One region of the Gardnerella sp. DNF00983 genome, then DNA from elsewhere that is predicted to be linked to it. Evidence: riboswitches for the same ligand, from Rfam matches in the RefSeq annotation. Region 1 holds a riboswitch; the other holds the start of a gene.
The links. A riboswitch is a leader RNA that binds a small molecule or an ion and turns the genes downstream of it on or off. The one in region 1 is predicted to bind thiamine pyrophosphate.

Region 1 (8,340 bases):
ATGCGCTCGTCTTCCTTGCCCTTTTCAAGGCCGTAAGCCAAAGCTGCAGCAGTTGGCTCGTTAATAATACGAAGCACGTTCAAGCCTGCGATCTTGCCAGCATCCTTAGTTGCCTGACGCTGAGCATCGTTGAAGTAAGCTGGGCAGGTAATAACGGCATCGGTTACTGGCTCGCCCAAGTAAGCTTCAGCATCGCGCTTCAACTTCATCAAAACCTGTGCAGAAATCTCTTGTGGAGTCCACTTCTTGCCGTCGATGTCAACAGTCCAATCAGTGCCCATGTGGCGCTTTACGGAGCTAATCGTGCGATCAACGTTTGTTACAGCCTGGCGCTTAGCAACTTCACCAACCAAGATTTCGCCAGATTTGCTAAATGCCACAACGGATGGTGTGGTGCGAGCGCCTTCAGCGTTTACAATAACGGTTGGGCTACCGCCTTCAAGAGTAGCGATGCAAGAATTAGTTGTACCCAAATCAATACCTACTGCGCGTCCCATAATTTCTCCTTAACTAGGTATTGCACATTTTGTGCAATTATGCTTTCCTTCAAGTTTTGTAGTTACGTGAGCTGAGCTTTATTTAGATTCCTTGTTGGGAACTAGCTAAAGCATCAGCTTTTTTACTTTCCAAAACTTGAGCCTACTACACTCAACTTGTAAAAGTCAACTTTTATTCCCAAAAATTACAAAAACTTTATGCAACCAGACTCAAGTTTTGCAGTTGTGCTCTGCAGACGTTGAGTATTCGCCGATTAGAGAACACTAGCGTCCGTGCTGCTGCACACATCACGCCAGGCACACAAACCACACACCCACCCGCAGCTTATTTGCGCGTTATTCATTCGCATGAATATTCGCGTGGTAGAGATTTAAGATTTTTCGCACTGAGCGCGGCGAACGTCAGAGCCGCAGGCTGCTGATTCGCCAAGCGAAGAAGAAAAATCGAAAAATCTCTGCGATGAGCACTGTTATTAACGATTAAGCACGCAGAGTTTGGGGAATTTCTTTACGAGCAATAAAAGAGGACTGAGGAAGCAACATTCTTTAAAGAACAAAGCAGACAGCAAAACCTTTAACAGCCAGAGCGACGAAGGACGGGAACTTGCGAGGAGAGAAATTCCCCCAAAACTCGCGCCACGTTAAGGAGAATCCCCCAAAACTCGCGCCAAAGCAAACAAAATGTAAAATAACCTATAATTTAAGGAGAAATTACGCAAGCTTCACGCAGTGAACTTAAAGCGGCGCAAAGAGTTATCTAATGCATTGTAGCGCGCTAAAACGCCAATAAGCGGCGTGCCAATGCCGGTTATAAGTTTAATTGCTTCAGTTGCCATCATTGCGCCCACAATAGCTGCAGTCGCACCCAATACTGCCGATTTTGGCACTTTTTCTTTAGGAGGCGGACAAGCATACAAGTCACGCAAACCAGGACCTTTTCCTGGTACGAAAACGCTTACTTGACCCTCATAATAAAGCACCGAGCCGTAAACTTCCGGCGTACCAGCGCTCCAAGCAGCATCCGCAATCAAAAAGCGAGTAGCAAAATTATCGCAACCATCAATTATTAAGTCGTGACTTTCTACAAGCTGCTTTGCATTATCTTCATTAAATCTATCTACAAGGTTGATTTTTAAACCTGGAGATAACGCTTGCAAACGTTTAGCTGCAAGTTGCGCTTTAGATTTGCCACACTGATCGACAGTATATAAAGTCTGCCTTTGCAAATTAGAAAGCTCAACAACATCGTCGTCACAAATCGTGATTTCGCCAACTCCTGCTGCAGCAAGCGAAAGCAAGCATGGCGAACCAAGTCCGCCTGCTCCAACCATGCAGATTTTCGCATCGCGAAGTAACTGCTGATGTTCATGTGTAAAGCCCGGCAGGAGCAAGTGGCGGCAAGTGCGTTCCGCCTCAAGCTCCTGCAGGTTATAGTAAATTTTATTAATCGTCATGCTTAAATAATTATGCCGAAAAATTACAGTACTAAATTACAGTACCAAAATTTACAGTACAGAATCAGCCCAAGCGCGACCTTCAACAGGCGAAGAAGCGAGAGCGTGATTTCGCATTGGAATACGGCCAGCATCGTGAGCAAGCTTTCCAGCGGTTACAGCAGCAGCCATTGCACGACCCATCTTCACGGGGTCTGGGCAGCGAGTTACAGCGCTTGCAAGAAGCACGCCCGAGCAACCGATTTCGAAAGCTTTAACAACATCGGAAGCAGTGCCAACGCCAGCATCCAAAATCACAGGAACGCCAGCTTCCTTGCATTCTTGAACAATCAGCTCAATGTTTCGAGGATTCAAAATACCAAGACCAGTTCCAATTGGAGCGCCACCAGGCATAACAGCTTTCACACCAAGCGAAACCAATCGACGAGCCACAATCGGGTCGTCATTCGTGTAGCAAAGAACGCTAAAGCCTTCTTCAATAAGCTTTTCTGCAGCAAGCAAAACTTCGCGAGTATCCGGAAGCAAAGTATCGTCGTCTGCAATCACTTCGAGCTTAATCCAGTCAGTTCCAAGCGATTCACGAGCCATTTTTGCAGTAAGCACAGCATCATGCGCAGTCTTGCAGCCTGCAGTATTTGGCAAAACGTTAATATTGTGACGCTGCAACATGCCGTAAATATCAACGCCAGTTTTTGCGTGACGACGCATTGCAACCGTAGCTACTTCCGCACCTGAAGCCACAAGTGACTTTTCCATAATGTCAATGCTTGTCATGCCGCCAGTACCAAGCAAAAGCCTTGAATGTAAAGTCTTACCACAAAGCTGCCAAGTATCGGCACTTTCTTCTATATTATTTTCTGCCATTTTAAGCCTTTTATTTAAAATTTAATATTTAAACCTAATTAAAATTAAATAATTAAGCGCACTAATTTCACGCTTAATTTTGTGGTGTTTCAGCCGCCTTGAACTGCACTAAGAATCTCGATTTGATTCCCATCACATATGACGGCTGATTCCCATTGCGCGCGAGAAAGCACATCGTCGCCAATCGCAACAGCTATGCCAGGACCAGCGTCTGAACCGTAACGTTGAGCAATAAGCTCAGCAACAGTTAACCCATCTTGAATTTCAATAGTTTCACCATTGACTACGATTTGCATAATCTAACCTTTACTAACTAAAAGCTGAATTACTAAAAGTACTTTCTGCATCACACTTACGTCTATATTTGAACACTTCACACAATTCGCAGCGAAATCTAGCGAATTCACTGGAATTAGCGATTAGAAGCGAGCAGGATTGCAGCTTTCCAAGAAGCCCTTTTCCTTCTCAGTCAACTCTTGCTCAAGCACAAGCTTTGTAGTCAAAGAAGAACCCAAAGCGGTGAGCAAAATGCCGTGACGGAAGTAACCAGTGGAAATCGTGGTGTGCGTCTTAGGATCAATGCCAATGAACGGCAAATCGTCTGGAGTTCCTGGGCGGCCGCCAGCGGTAACCTCAGTAATCGAGCATTCCTGAATGCCAGGAAGCACGCTTGCAGCATCGCGAAGTAAGTCGAGTACGCCGCCAACCTTTGGAATATTGCGGTCGTCTTCACGAGAAGTAGCGCCGAGCACAAGCTCGCCTGTTTCCTTAGCGCGAGGCACCAAATAAACTGGGCGGTCATGCACAAATCCACGAACCACAGAGCTCAAAATTGGGCGCAAAGGCTCTGGAATAGTCATACGAATCATATCGCCCCACACAGCGCGAAGCTTAAGCTGCGGAAGCATATCCTTAGCACCCAAACCGGATGCCAAAACTGTGTCTGGACCCAAATCATCCGGAGTGCTTGCGCGACGCTCAATAACAACACCGCGCTTTTCGAGCGCATCAATCATTGCTGCAGTGAAAAGACGAGGATTGATTTGATGGTCGTCCGGCACGCTTACAGCGCCAGCAATAGTTGGCGAAAGAGCAGGCTCAATCTCACGAAGCTTACTCACAGAAATATGCTCAGCTCTACGGCCGTAACGATGCTGCAAGTTTAGCAACTCGTTTACGTGCTCGTTATCTGCAGCGTCACCACCGATTACATAAGAGCCGCACTCTAAGTAGCCGGTTGGCTTATCGGTGTACTTTGCAACCGAATCAACCAATTCCTTATACATAGTTGCAGACTCAAACATAAGAGGATACAACGCTTCTTGCTGATATTGCATTTCTGCGGTAGGAGCTAACATGCCGGCAGCATGGTGAGAAGCACCAGAGACTGGATCTGGATCAATTATGCTAACTTTTACGCCAGCTTCCGTAAGTCTCCACGCTGTTGCTAAACCAATAATACCTGCACCAATAATACGAATATTTCGCATATATACTCCTTCCCTACGGCGGCATTACCCGCATCAGGTTTACGGTCGGCTTTCGCCCTCTCAGCCTGTATAGAACAGGCTCCCGCGGATGTAATTCTTGACCTTCAAGAATTACAAATGCAGAACGTTGCAATATTGCTAACTTAGCAATACCCAAATGCTGCAGGTAGATGTAACGAAATTATGTGAATTTCATCACACTACCGTGCAGCATTCTAGCACTTCTGGCAAAAATTTGTTAACTGAACCGGTATGTCAAATCGCAAAACTAAGCATTTTCGTTACTGACGCAGTACGGTTTCTGCGTTAGTAACGCTCACTACCGTTTTTTCGTTTCTCCTGCAGTACGCGTTCTGCACTAGTAACGCACTTTGCCGATTTTTCGTTTCTCCTGCAGTGTGCATTCTGCACTAATAACGATGCGCGTAGTTACTGAGTTATTTTTGGTGTGGCGCGAGTGTGAAATTGAGATGGGTGTGAGGAGTGGGTGTTGATTGTCTCGCAGCGCTACGCTCCTATACCTTACTTGGACTTAGCGGTTGTGTAGTTGAGTTTAGTTTTTTAGTTACTTTCTTTCAAAAACAGTATTCGTCAACAAGATTATTACTATCGTTCCGCTTTTATATTGCTCGACCAAGCAATTCCTATCTCCCACTATTAGTAAAACCGCTAGTGTTTTTGGTGTGGTGGGTGCGTCTGGTGTGGCGCGTGCAGCAGCACGGACGCTAGTGTTCACTAAGCGACAAATACTCAGCGTCTGCAGAGCAATAATGCTAAAGTTCACTAATCAATAAGTAATCATTGTTAGCAGAAGCATAACTGCAAAGCTACAAAACCACTTTTCGCAGAAGCGCAACCGCAAAGCTTCATGAGCAGCGTTCGCAAAGCAATGATGCAAAGCTTCAGGAGGTTTGGGGAAATACTATCGTTAATTTACGCGACTGTAAAGTTTCTGCCGGATTAAAGCGCGCAAACGACCTTTTCTGTACACGACTGTAAAGTTTCTGCCGCTTTTTGGTGCGTAGGCGGCATAAACTGCGCACGACTGTAAAATTTCTGCCGCTTTTTGGTGCGTAGGCGGCATAAACTGCGCACGACTGTAAAATTTCTGCCGCTAGCTGTTACTAGCGCAGTCAGCGCTCGCGCGGCAGCAAGAAAAAAATCCCTCGCGGATTATCGGAAGATAACCTGCGAGGGATTTTAGTTATGAGCGAGGCTACTCGTTGGAATGCTTGCGGCGGCGAGAAGCAACGCCAGCAGCACCAAGTCCGGAGAATACTGCAGCAAGACTTGCAAACAAGCCAGTTGCAGCACCCGTCTTAGCAAGAGCGCTAGCATTACCGGAAGCGCCAGAGGCATTACGCCACGCAGCCTTAGCAGCCTGAAGCTTCCTCAAAGCCTCATCAACCTGAGCCTGAGTTGCATTCTTATCAGCAAGCACACGCTTAGCCTCAGCCAAAGCCTGCCTGTAAGCTCTAGCTGCCGCAGTGTTTGCATTAGTGTCTACAGAATTATTAACTTCGACTTGCAAAGCAGACTTATCAACCAAAGCACTCTGAGAATCACTAGTATCAAAACCATCCCCAGCATCAGCATCGGTATCATAGCCGCTACCGCTACCAACACCACTGCCAGCGCCAAACGGGTGATTAAGCTTATACTTAGCAGCCTGAAGCTTCCTCAAAGCCTCATCAACCTGAGCCTGAGTTGCATTAGGATCGTTAAGCACGCTGTCAGCCTCAGCCAAAGCCTTCTTATAAGCCTCAATATCGTCGCGTTTGCCAATAATGAAGTACAAAGACTTACGGAACTTAGCATCATCATCAGCCTCAGTCTGAAGCTTAGACTTATCCGTCTTATTAGAATCAGTAAGCTTCTTCTTAGCATCCTGAAGCTTCTTCAAAGCCTCGTCAACCTGAGCCTGAGTTGCATCCTTGTCGCCAAGAATCTTGTTAGCCTCGTCGAGAGCCTTCTTGTAATCGTCAATAGCCTTCTTAGACTCGTCATCACCCTTAGCTTGAGCATTCTGATACTCAGGAGACTTAGTGAAGTCACCATCATTATCAGCTTCCTTACGCAAGTCATACTTGATTGTGCTGTAATCGTCTTCAATCTTCTTCTTAGCAGCTTGCAATGCATCTAGAGCATCGTAAAGCTCTTTCTGGGTTGGGACGTCAGTTGCACCATCCTTTGGCTTGCCAGTAGTGCGGTCGAACTTCTCAAGAAGCTTCTTAGCAGCCTTAAGCTTTTCGTTGTATTCTTCGAGCGCCTGCTTAGACGCATCATCACCCTTAGCAGTCGCGTTCTTGAACGCAGGAGTGTTCTCGAACACGTCATCACGCTTGTCTTTATCTCCGTCCTTAGACTTATCAACTTCTTGCTGAAGCTCAGTAGAACTGGTCTTGTAGTCAGCAGTAATCTTATCTTTTATGTCCTTCAGCTTCTTAAGAGCCTCGTCAACTTCTTGCTGGGTTGGGATTTCCTTTTCACCAGACTTTGGCGTACCGTTCTCATCGAACTTTCCAAGCAAAGTCCTAGCTTTACTCAACGCTTCCTTATAAGCGGTGACGTCAGCATTATCCTTGCAGTCTTTACCCTTCTTAGATTCAGCGTTCTTGAACTCTGTAGTATTCTCAAAGTCATCTTTACCAACGGTAGTTACACCGTCAGCAGTAGACTTCGCAGACTCATCCTTCAAATCCTTAGCATTAGTCGTAAAGGCGTCATTGATAGCTTTCTTTGCCTTTTGCAAGGCTTCCAAAGCTGTCTTAACATCAGCATTAGTTGGCTTTTTATCTGGATCAGCATTCGGATCTGGGTTCTTCACCTGATCGATAATCTTCTTCGCTGCTTCAAACTTATCGTTATAATCTTGAAGCTTCTTGGTGGCAGAAGTATCAGTCGTTGCAGCATCGCCAGTTTCAGACTGCTTCTTATACAGAGCATTCTTGTATGGAATCGACTCCTCGAATGGAGGTGTTACAAGCTTGCCGTCTTGAGTTTTGTCGCCAACCTCCTTTTCAAGAGGCTTTGCGTCGGTCTTGTACTCATCTTCCACTGCCTTGCGAGCGTCACTGAGCTTCTTAAGCGCAGCATCAACCTTAGCCTGAGTTGGAATATCAGTTGCGTTAGCCTTCGGCTTGCCATCTTTACCAAACTTGTTGAGCATAGTCGTAACTTCAGCTAGAGCATCCTTGTATGCCTTAAGCTTAGCATTGTCACTGCCGCCTTCAGCTTTCTTAGCTTCGGCGTTCTTGTACTCTGGGCTATTAGTAAATGCTCCACCGTCCTCTCCGAGCGTTGCTTCGTCTTGGAGAGCCGTTGCATCGGTCTTGTAGCCATCGGTAATAGCTTGCTTTGCCTTCTTCAACGTTTCGAGAGCATCATCAATCTGCTTCTGAGTTGGACGCTCACTGAGATTAGTAGCGTCTTTCTTAGCGAGTAAATCACGTGCAGCCTTCAAAGCCTTCTTATAGGCATCGACTTCGTCATTGTCTACCTTATTGCCGCTATCGTCATCCTTCTTCTTGGCGTCGGCATTCTTGAACTCTGGCGAGTCCTCAAACTGACCAGCCGTTGGAGCGGTTGCGCCATCTGCTTGAGACTTCTGGGCTTCCTCATCAAGCTTAGTGGTAACTGTCTTATAGTTATCCTCAAGCTTCTTGCGAGCTTCGTCAAGAGTCTTCAAAGCTTCATCAATCTGCTTCTGAGTTGGCTTAGCGTCGAGAGGCGTATCCTTGCCATCGTGCTTTGAGAGCAACTCCTGAGCCTCGGCCAATGCCTTGTCGTATGCTTTCTTAGCTTCGGCTGCCTTGTTGTTCTTGTCCGTATCAGGAACAAGCTTGCCGTCCTGCTCCTTCATGAAGTGAGGATCAGAAGCATTGCGATACGCATCAGAAGTAACAGTACCTTCGGTAGCAGCAGTCTCGCCTTGCTTCTCTGTACCATGCTTTCCAACACTCTTCTTCAGCGCTTCAACGTTAGTATCTTGAGCCTTAAGAGCGTCACGCTTCTCATCAAGCTTCTTAAGAGCCG
Region 2 (8,340 bases), 720 kb from region 1:
TCTTCTAAGCACGGTCTAGTAATAACAGCAAGAGGTCTACCACAAACGCAACGAGCACCAACAGCTACCATTCCTCTAGGGAATCTTCCAAGCTGCTTTTCAACAATTGCACGCTCGGCATCACTCGCAGGTGTAGTAAATAAACGTTTTACAGCTTCTTTTGGAATATAATTCTTATTACTGTTCTGCATTTTATCTGAACTTTCTTGGCTGTTAGCCATGCGTTTCTACTCCTGTTAAAGCTGTTTTACAAATAAATAATTTTTTACTTTATCAGTTTATATATTTTATCAGTTTATATGTTATAAGGATGGCACAGTATCTGGTTTGTCTGCTTTATGTATTGCATACATTAAGTCACTATACCAAGGCAAGACTGAATGAGTCTTAGTTTCGCTATTTTCTTGAGCAAATTCATTCGGAACTTTTCCAGTTACTGCTTCAGGATGCTCTACGCGAACAGCCTGTTCACCGGGAAAAATAAAGCCGAGACGATCTCTAGCTTGAGCAGTAACGTATGCTTTGTCTTTCCATCGGTCAATATTATTATTCAACGTACGCTTTTGTTCACGTAAATCACTTTCTTCACGCTGAAGTGCATGAAGCTCAGATAAGCTTAACGCATAATTTCTAACTGTTGAAATGCACTCAATTGAACCAACAGTAACTACAAAAACCATAAATAAAAACACAAGTGGTCCTGAAAGTAGTCGACGCTGTTGCAATGGTGCTACATCTTCACCTAATGCTGTTTTACGACGCTTTTTCATAACCATACTTTCTAAATTACTTGATGTATTCGACGTGAAAACATCATGCATTCCGCTAGTATCTTACGCGCTTTTAGATGCAAAATGCTGTTGTGTCACATTTACAGTAACACTGCATTTACAGTCACACTACATTTATTCGTTATTAAAATTAAAAAAACTGACGAACAAAACTGCAAAAAAATTATTTAAATTTTTCTACTTAAACCAGTAATTTCTATTAATAACATCAATCATTTCGACTAATTGCTTTGTTTCTGCAATATCATGAGCACGTATTACACGCCCACCAGCCATAAACATCGCTGTTTCTGCAACTAAAGTGACAGGCAAACGATCTTCTTTATCTAAATTAAAAAGCTTCTTACCAAAGCCTTTTCTAGAAATCGCAACCAATATTGGTCGACCAAAACGATGCAATTGATTAATATTTCGCATCATTGCATAATCTTGTTCACCATCAGCAACCTTTGCATAGCCAATTCCTTGATCAAGAATAATCCTATTTAAGTCAACTCCTCCATCAACAAGCATTTTTAAATTATCGCTAAAGAATTGACACATAACCTTTGTTAAATTGTCATATTCTGTATCTCTATTGCTATGCATTGTCACTAATCCAACGTTAGAATCTGCCATAAGCTTTACTTTTTCTGGAGAATCAAACGCGCGAACATCATTTATAATATCTACGCCAGCTTCAATTGCAGCTTCCATTACAGGTAACTTGTAAGTATCTACTGCTACAGCAATTTGAGGATAATTTTTGTGAATATACTTAATAGCAGGTATAACGCGCCTTATTTCCTCTTCTGGAGTAATTTCTAAATAACCGCCAGGTTTTGTAGTTTGACCGCCTACTTCTATAACATCAGCACCAGCTTCAACTATTTCTTTAATATGGCTATTTACCTCGTCTTCACTTTGGTACTTGCCACCATCATAGAATGAGTCAGGAGTAATATTCAAAATCGCGTAAACTATAGGCTTGTCAAGTGTATCAAAGCAGAATCGCCCTGCATTCCACACAATTGCTTTTTGCTTTAATAGCGAGCGCAAACTTGCAAGTAATTCTTGATCTTCGTACCATGCTTTTTCGCACTCTTGCATAAAAGGTTTAAGAGCAATAAGCGGCAAAATGAAGTCAATAGAAGACTCGGATACTTTGATAGCTGTATCAAAATGATCGAGAAAATCAGCTACTTTGTTTAAATCGTTTTCGCTAATATTTTCCCACGTGCATAAAATTTTTTGATTTACGCAAAGATCCTGCAGTAACGCTATATCTGCAATATTTTTAGAAGATACATTCTCCAAATTGCTTTCAATAATTCGCATTTGTATTCTTTCTTTCTAAAGCCTCATATTTAAAACTAAATTTATATTCCAAACTAATTAAAAACTTCGCTACTTTCAATAATATTAATCCAATTAGTGTCGCTAGTTTTATTAAGCTTATCTTGGATGAGCTCATGATAATTAGCATCGTCTGCGCTTATTTCAAGCAAAGGAACTAATACGAATCTGCGATTATCTCTTTCTTTGTGCGGAATCGTAAGATTTTCACTTTTTATAGTTTGACCACCAAAATCAATAATATCTAAATCGATTGTTCGAGGGCCCCAACGAACTATGCGCTTTCTGTGAAGACGCTGTTCAATATCATGAATAAAATCAAGCAATTCAAAAGCTGTTAAATCAGTGTCCAAGCGTAAAGCAATGTTATAAAAACTGTCTTGCACTACGTCACCAACTGGTTCGGTTTCATACACTGAAGAAACGATAATATTGCTTATATGTGAATTTTGCTTCAATAGCGAAACAGCTTGACGCAAATTAAGTAATCTATCACCTATATTGCTTCCAACACTTATGTATGCACTAGAAATCATATTTCCCCCAAAAAATAATGTCATTTATAGTTAAAAGTATATATCATAAACAATTAGGACTAACCAGCTTTATGAATTCAAATAATAAATAATCTAATATCAAAAATTTTTATAACAAAAATGTCGCTGTAAATTCAACACTCTTGAAGAGCAATTAAACCTACAACGACATTTTTCAATACGCTTTTATCTAAAATCTGTAAAAAATATTTTAGATTCAAAAGTACTATTTTTAGTTATTTTATTTTTGACTTATCTATTTTGCTTGAGCCTTGCTCAAAATTGTATCTGCAGAATGCTGCAACTTTTGCAACTCTTCTTCAGTCAAGTCAAGTTGGCACTGCTTCACAATACCTTCGCGACCAACGATTGCTGGGTAAGAAAGATAAGAATGATATTCCTCGCGATAGTTCGAAACAGGCATTTGCTCCTTTGAATCCGAAAGAACAGCATGAACCAGGCGAACTGCAGCAGCAGCAATACCGTAATTTGTATACTTCTTTCCGTAGAACACAGTGAAGCCGCCTTGACGAGTTTCTTCATCAACAGCATCTAAATCAATATTCTTTTCTTTTGCAAGCTCAACAATCGGCTGTTCAAGAACCTTAACTGTGGACCATGCAACGAACTGTGAATCACCATGTTCACCCAAGCTATAGCCCTTCACAGCTTTTGGATGAACTCCGAAGAATTTGCCAACAGCGCGATGAAGACGCGCAGAATCAAGCAAAGTTCCAGTGCCAATAACTTTTTCATAAGGAAGACCAGTTGTTTCTTTATAAAGCTGGCAAATAGCGTCGCAAGGATTAGTAATATCAACTAAAACACCATGGAAGCCAGAAGCTTTAATCTTTGCACCAACTTCTTCAACTTGAACACGATTATGTTTAAGTTCTGCGAAACGATCAGGATTTGGGACGTCTAAAAGCTTAATATTGCCCATAGCGCTTACGATAACTTCAACATCTTTCAAAGCATCGTAATCATTGACAGTAATGTTTACATTAAAAGGCAAATTGTCCATTGAATCCTCAAAATCCAATGCATCAGCCTTAACCTTAGCTTCATTCTTGTCATACAGGTATAACTCGTCGGCGTAACCACCAACAACAAGCTGGTGAGCAACAGCTGCGCCAACATTTCCCATACCAATAACTGCTACTTTTCGCATAATGAAACATCTCCTTCTGTTTCGATTTTCTCACAAAAATATCACTATTATGATGAGAATGAAAGTAAATTTAAGAAAATTTTTTGCGCGTTTTGATTTTTTCAAAAATATTTAATAAAAAACGGTCAGCCGTAAACACGACTGACCGTTAAAACTCAAAGACTTAAGAAGCCACTAAGTTACTTTAAAACTAAAAGTTACTTCATGTACTTCTTGCAAGCCTTGAATGCGCTGTAACCAGCATACTGAGCGGTAGAACCAAGCTCTTCCTCAATCTCAAGCAAGCGGTTGTACTTAGCAATACGCTCGCCACGAGCAGGAGCACCAGTCTTGATTTGGCCGGTGTTCTTAGCAACGGCAAGATCAGAAATGGTGGTATCTGGGGTTTCACCAGAACGATGGGAAACCATAGAAGTGAAGCCGTTCTTAGTCGCAAGCTCAATAGCGTCGAGGGTTTCGGTGACGGAACCAATCTGGTTCAACTTCACGAGCAAGGAGTTAGCTGCACCAAGCTCAATACCCTTAGCCAAACGCTTTGGATTGGTGACGAGCAAATCATCGCCAACGAACTGCAAACGATCACCAAGACGCTTGGTGATTTCTGCCCAATCATCCCATCCTTCTTCCTGGAATGGATCTTCGATGGAAACGATTGGATACTCGTTGATGAGCTTCTCGTAGTAATCGAGCATGTAAGCAGATTCGCGCTCTTCGCCATCGAAACGATACTTACCAGTTTCCTTGTTGTAGAACTCGGAAGAAGCAACGTCAAGAGAAATACCAATCTGCTTGCCTGGCTCGTAGCCAGCGGCTGCGATTGCATCCATGATGTACTTCAAGGAATCCTCATTGGACTTCATCTTTGGAGCGAAGCCACCTTCGTCACCAAGACCAGTAGCCAAGCCTTCCTTCTTCAAAACATTCTTCAAGGTGTGATAAACCTCAACACCAGCGCGCAAAGCATCGCTGTAGGTTGCGAAACCGTAAGGAGAAATCATGTACTCCTGAATATCGGTTGCGAAATCAGCGTGAGCGCCACCGTTCATGATGTTCATGTTTGGAACTGGAAGAATGTGACCATTGGTGCCGCCAATGTAGCGGTACAACGGAAGCTGAGCAGACTCGGCAGCAGCGTAGAGAGCAGCGAGGGAAACGCCGAGAATTGCGTTAGCACCAAGCTTGCCCTTGTTTGGCGTGCCATCAAGCTCAATCATCGTCTCATCAAGAGCGCGCTGATCGGTGGCATCCATGCCAATAACCTTAGGTGCGATTACCTCGTTGACAGCCTTAACAGCTTCCAACGTGCCCTTGCCCTGATAACGGGATTTGTCGCCATCGCGACGTTCCCAAGCTTCAGCTTCACCAGTAGAAGCACCAGAAGGCACTAAACCAATACCCTGAGCGCCATCTTCGGTCTCCAAATAAACCTGAACAGTAGGATTTCCACGAGAATCCAAAATTTCGCGTGCATATACGCTTTCAATAGCTGCCACAACTACTCCTTTATACCTATGGGTTGTGATGACTCTTCCAAGACTAGTGCGTTTTATGGACGTTATATTGAGTATCAGCGTATTTATGCCGTGAACGTTCACAATATTTTGATTTAACTCGAGTCATATGAGCCAATTGTATATTTTTAAGCAATATCGTTTATAAATATCGATTTAAAATACACTTGTCCATACCCTTAAGCGATAATGACCTCAGACACGGGGTGCGCAACTACATCGTGCCAAACAACAATACATACAGTGTTGCGCTGAGAATACACTCGTTGAACCTGATATAGCTAAGACTATCGAAGGGATTGTCGCATGACTTACAATTCGCCTAATAAAGCGAAAAACATATTGAAGATTGCATTTAAAGCGGTATCTTCGTGTAAAGTGTGGATTTCAACCATCCTCATTTTGGTTTTGTGGTTTTTTACAACTCTTTCTCCAATCGAAGACCGTTCTTTGCCATCCCCATATGAAGTAATACAAGCCTTTATTGATTTAAACAACGAAGGCATATTATTAAAATCCTTAGGAATAAGTATTTTACGAGTTCTTTTAGGGCTTTTGTTAGGAATTATTTTTGCTGTTCCTGCAGGCATACTTGCAGGAGGCAGTAAGCTTGGCAATATTGTAGTTGATAAACCAAGCCACATGTTGAGATCAATTCCATTCCCGGCTTTAGCTCCAATATTAATAATTTTCCTCGGAATAGATGAAACGATGAAAATAGCGCTTATAGCTGTTGGCGTTTTTGGACCTATGTACGTTAATATTCGCGACGGAGTGCGTAATATTGATCCGAAACTTCTCGAATTAGCGCAGGTTTATCACGTTAAAAAATCTACTATTTTTATATCTATTTTGCTTCGCGGTACACTTCCAAGTTTTATGACAGGTTTGCGATTTGCAATATCTGTAGCATGGGTTGCATTAGTGACTTGCGAAACAGTCAATTCTTCTATTGGAATTGGATACATTCTTTCAAGAGCGCAAGAATTCTTTAGGCCTGATCAAATGATGGCATGCGTTATTATGTACGCAATTGCAGGTCTTGGATCTGAGCTTACTGCAAACATATTAGAATATCTTCTTATACCTGAACGCAGATTAGATAGAAAATCACGCCAATAATCTAGTAATATCAACATTTTTCTAAAGTTAACTACTTTTTAAAATGCATTAAATTGCTTTTTAAGAATTAGTCAATATTTAGAATCAACAACCAAATAATAACAACCAAACAAACAACAGATAAATAAAACAACAAACAAAAGGAACTATATATCATGGCTAATTTAAAAATGCGATTTTCTAAAAAGAGCATTATTGCATTAATCTGCGCTGTTTGCGCAACAGTATCTCTCGCAGCTTGCGGAAGCTCACAAAAATCATCAAGCGCTTCTTCAAAAGAAGACGCTGGAACTATGAGAGTCGCTTATCTTTCTACAGCAAATTATTTAACTACTTTGAAAAATGAGAAATTCCTTCAAGACGAATTTGGCAAATCTAAAGTAGTTTACACTGGCCCTTACACTCCAGTTGATGGTCTTACTGCTGTTATGAGCGGAAATGCAGATGCTACAACTACTGGAACCGGACGCTTCATTGATTTGATTGCTGAAGGACAACCATGGGTAGCTTTTGCGCTCGAATATTACAATGGTGATTCTCAAGGAATCGTTGCATCCGCAAAAAGCGGCGTGAAAACACTAAAAGACTTATACGGAAAGAAAGTTGCTATTATTCACAACGGTGACACTGGCGATTACATGCTTCACCGCGCATTTGATAAAAGCGGTTTAGACGTTTCTAAAGTTAACAAAGTTGAGATGAGTCCTAAGAACTTCCAGGCAGCATTTACTTCTGGACAGATTGACGCAATTTCCTCATTCGATCAGAATCTTGCTGCAGCAATGACAACTCCAGGCGCAAAATTGCTTGTAAATGCTAAAAAGTACGGCAATATGAACGTTACTATTCACATTGTTTCTAAGAGCTTTGCCAAAAAGCATCCAGATCTTGTTAAGAAGATGTACAAGGCTCTTGTTCGCGAAGCAAAAAAGTCTCATAAAGAAAACAATGTTATTGGAAACGCTTACAAGCAGCTCGGAGCAAGCGAAACTATTATTAAGCAAATTGAAAAGTTTGACAATCCAACTATTCGTCCAATCGATGAAAAAGGTTTGAAAATGATGGAAACTCAAGCTAAAGAATACGTGAAATATGGTTTAATTAAGCAAGCTCCAAAGAATTTGAAAGATTCTGTAATGGATTGCACGAAGTAAATTAATCCATATATCTATAAAACACATATTCATAAAAACAAAAATTAAATATCAAAATAAAATAATATATAACTAATTAATCAAAATTAAAACAAAGTTATATAACAAGATTATATAAACATGATTTAGAGCAACGCAGTAGGAGTAAATATGGACACTCAAATAGAAGAAAACTATGAGACTAAAGATAACTCTTACTGCGTTACTCTAGAACATATTGGCGTGACTTTTAAAAATAACGCTAAAATATTGCGAGATATAAATCTAAATATTAAAAAAGGCGAATTCGTATCTTTAATAGGACGCTCAGGATGCGGAAAAACTACTCTTCTTAAAGTTATTTCAGGATTAATCAAACCTGATTCTGGAACAATAAACGTCACACAACATCAAGCAATAGGTTTCCAAGATGCAAGATTAATACCATGGCTAACAGTAAGTAAGAACGTAGTTTTCGGCATACAAGGAAACAAATCAGAACTAAAATCTATTGCAGAAAAAGCTCTTAATGATATGCAACTTAATAATTGCGGTTCGAAATGGCCATCAGAACTTTCAGGTGGTCAAGCCCAACGAGTCTCATTAGCTAGAGCTTTAGTTCATAATCCTGAATTACTACTTTTAGACGAGCCTTTCGGAGCATTAGATGCTTTAACTCGTTTAGACATGCAAGATTTGCTTGATAATCTAAGACAGAAACATGGCTGGACCACAATAATG

Region 2: it holds a riboswitch for thiamine pyrophosphate, as region 1 does, so the genes downstream of both, HXT34_RS03220 (ABC transporter permease) here and thiO (glycine oxidase ThiO) in region 1, are expected to answer to the same signal.

Annotation. Positions count from the first base shown of each region.
Region 1 is NZ_CP058392.1:126,906-135,245, reverse strand. Features, by position in the region: gene dnaK (molecular chaperone DnaK) at 1-497, opposite strand, end outside; gene HXT34_RS00525 (HesA/MoeB/ThiF family protein) at 1,220-1,951, opposite strand; gene HXT34_RS00520 (thiazole synthase) at 2,003-2,815, opposite strand; gene thiS (sulfur carrier protein ThiS) at 2,905-3,111, opposite strand; gene thiO (glycine oxidase ThiO) at 3,235-4,305, opposite strand; TPP riboswitch at 4,299-4,401, opposite strand; gene HXT34_RS00505 (peptidase) at 5,522-8,340, opposite strand, start outside.
Region 2 is NZ_CP058392.1:846,641-854,980, forward strand. Features, by position in the region: gene HXT34_RS03190 (DUF501 domain-containing protein) at 1-191, opposite strand, end outside; gene HXT34_RS03195 (FtsB family cell division protein) at 303-776, opposite strand; gene folP (dihydropteroate synthase) at 969-2,108, opposite strand; gene folK (2-amino-4-hydroxy-6-hydroxymethyldihydropteridine diphosphokinase) at 2,162-2,662, opposite strand; gene HXT34_RS03210 (L-lactate dehydrogenase) at 2,919-3,833, opposite strand; gene eno (phosphopyruvate hydratase) at 4,031-5,326, opposite strand; TPP riboswitch at 5,537-5,661, shown strand; gene HXT34_RS03220 (ABC transporter permease) at 5,651-6,466, shown strand; gene HXT34_RS03225 (ABC transporter substrate-binding protein) at 6,622-7,620, shown strand; gene HXT34_RS03230 (ABC transporter ATP-binding protein) at 7,771-8,340, shown strand, end outside.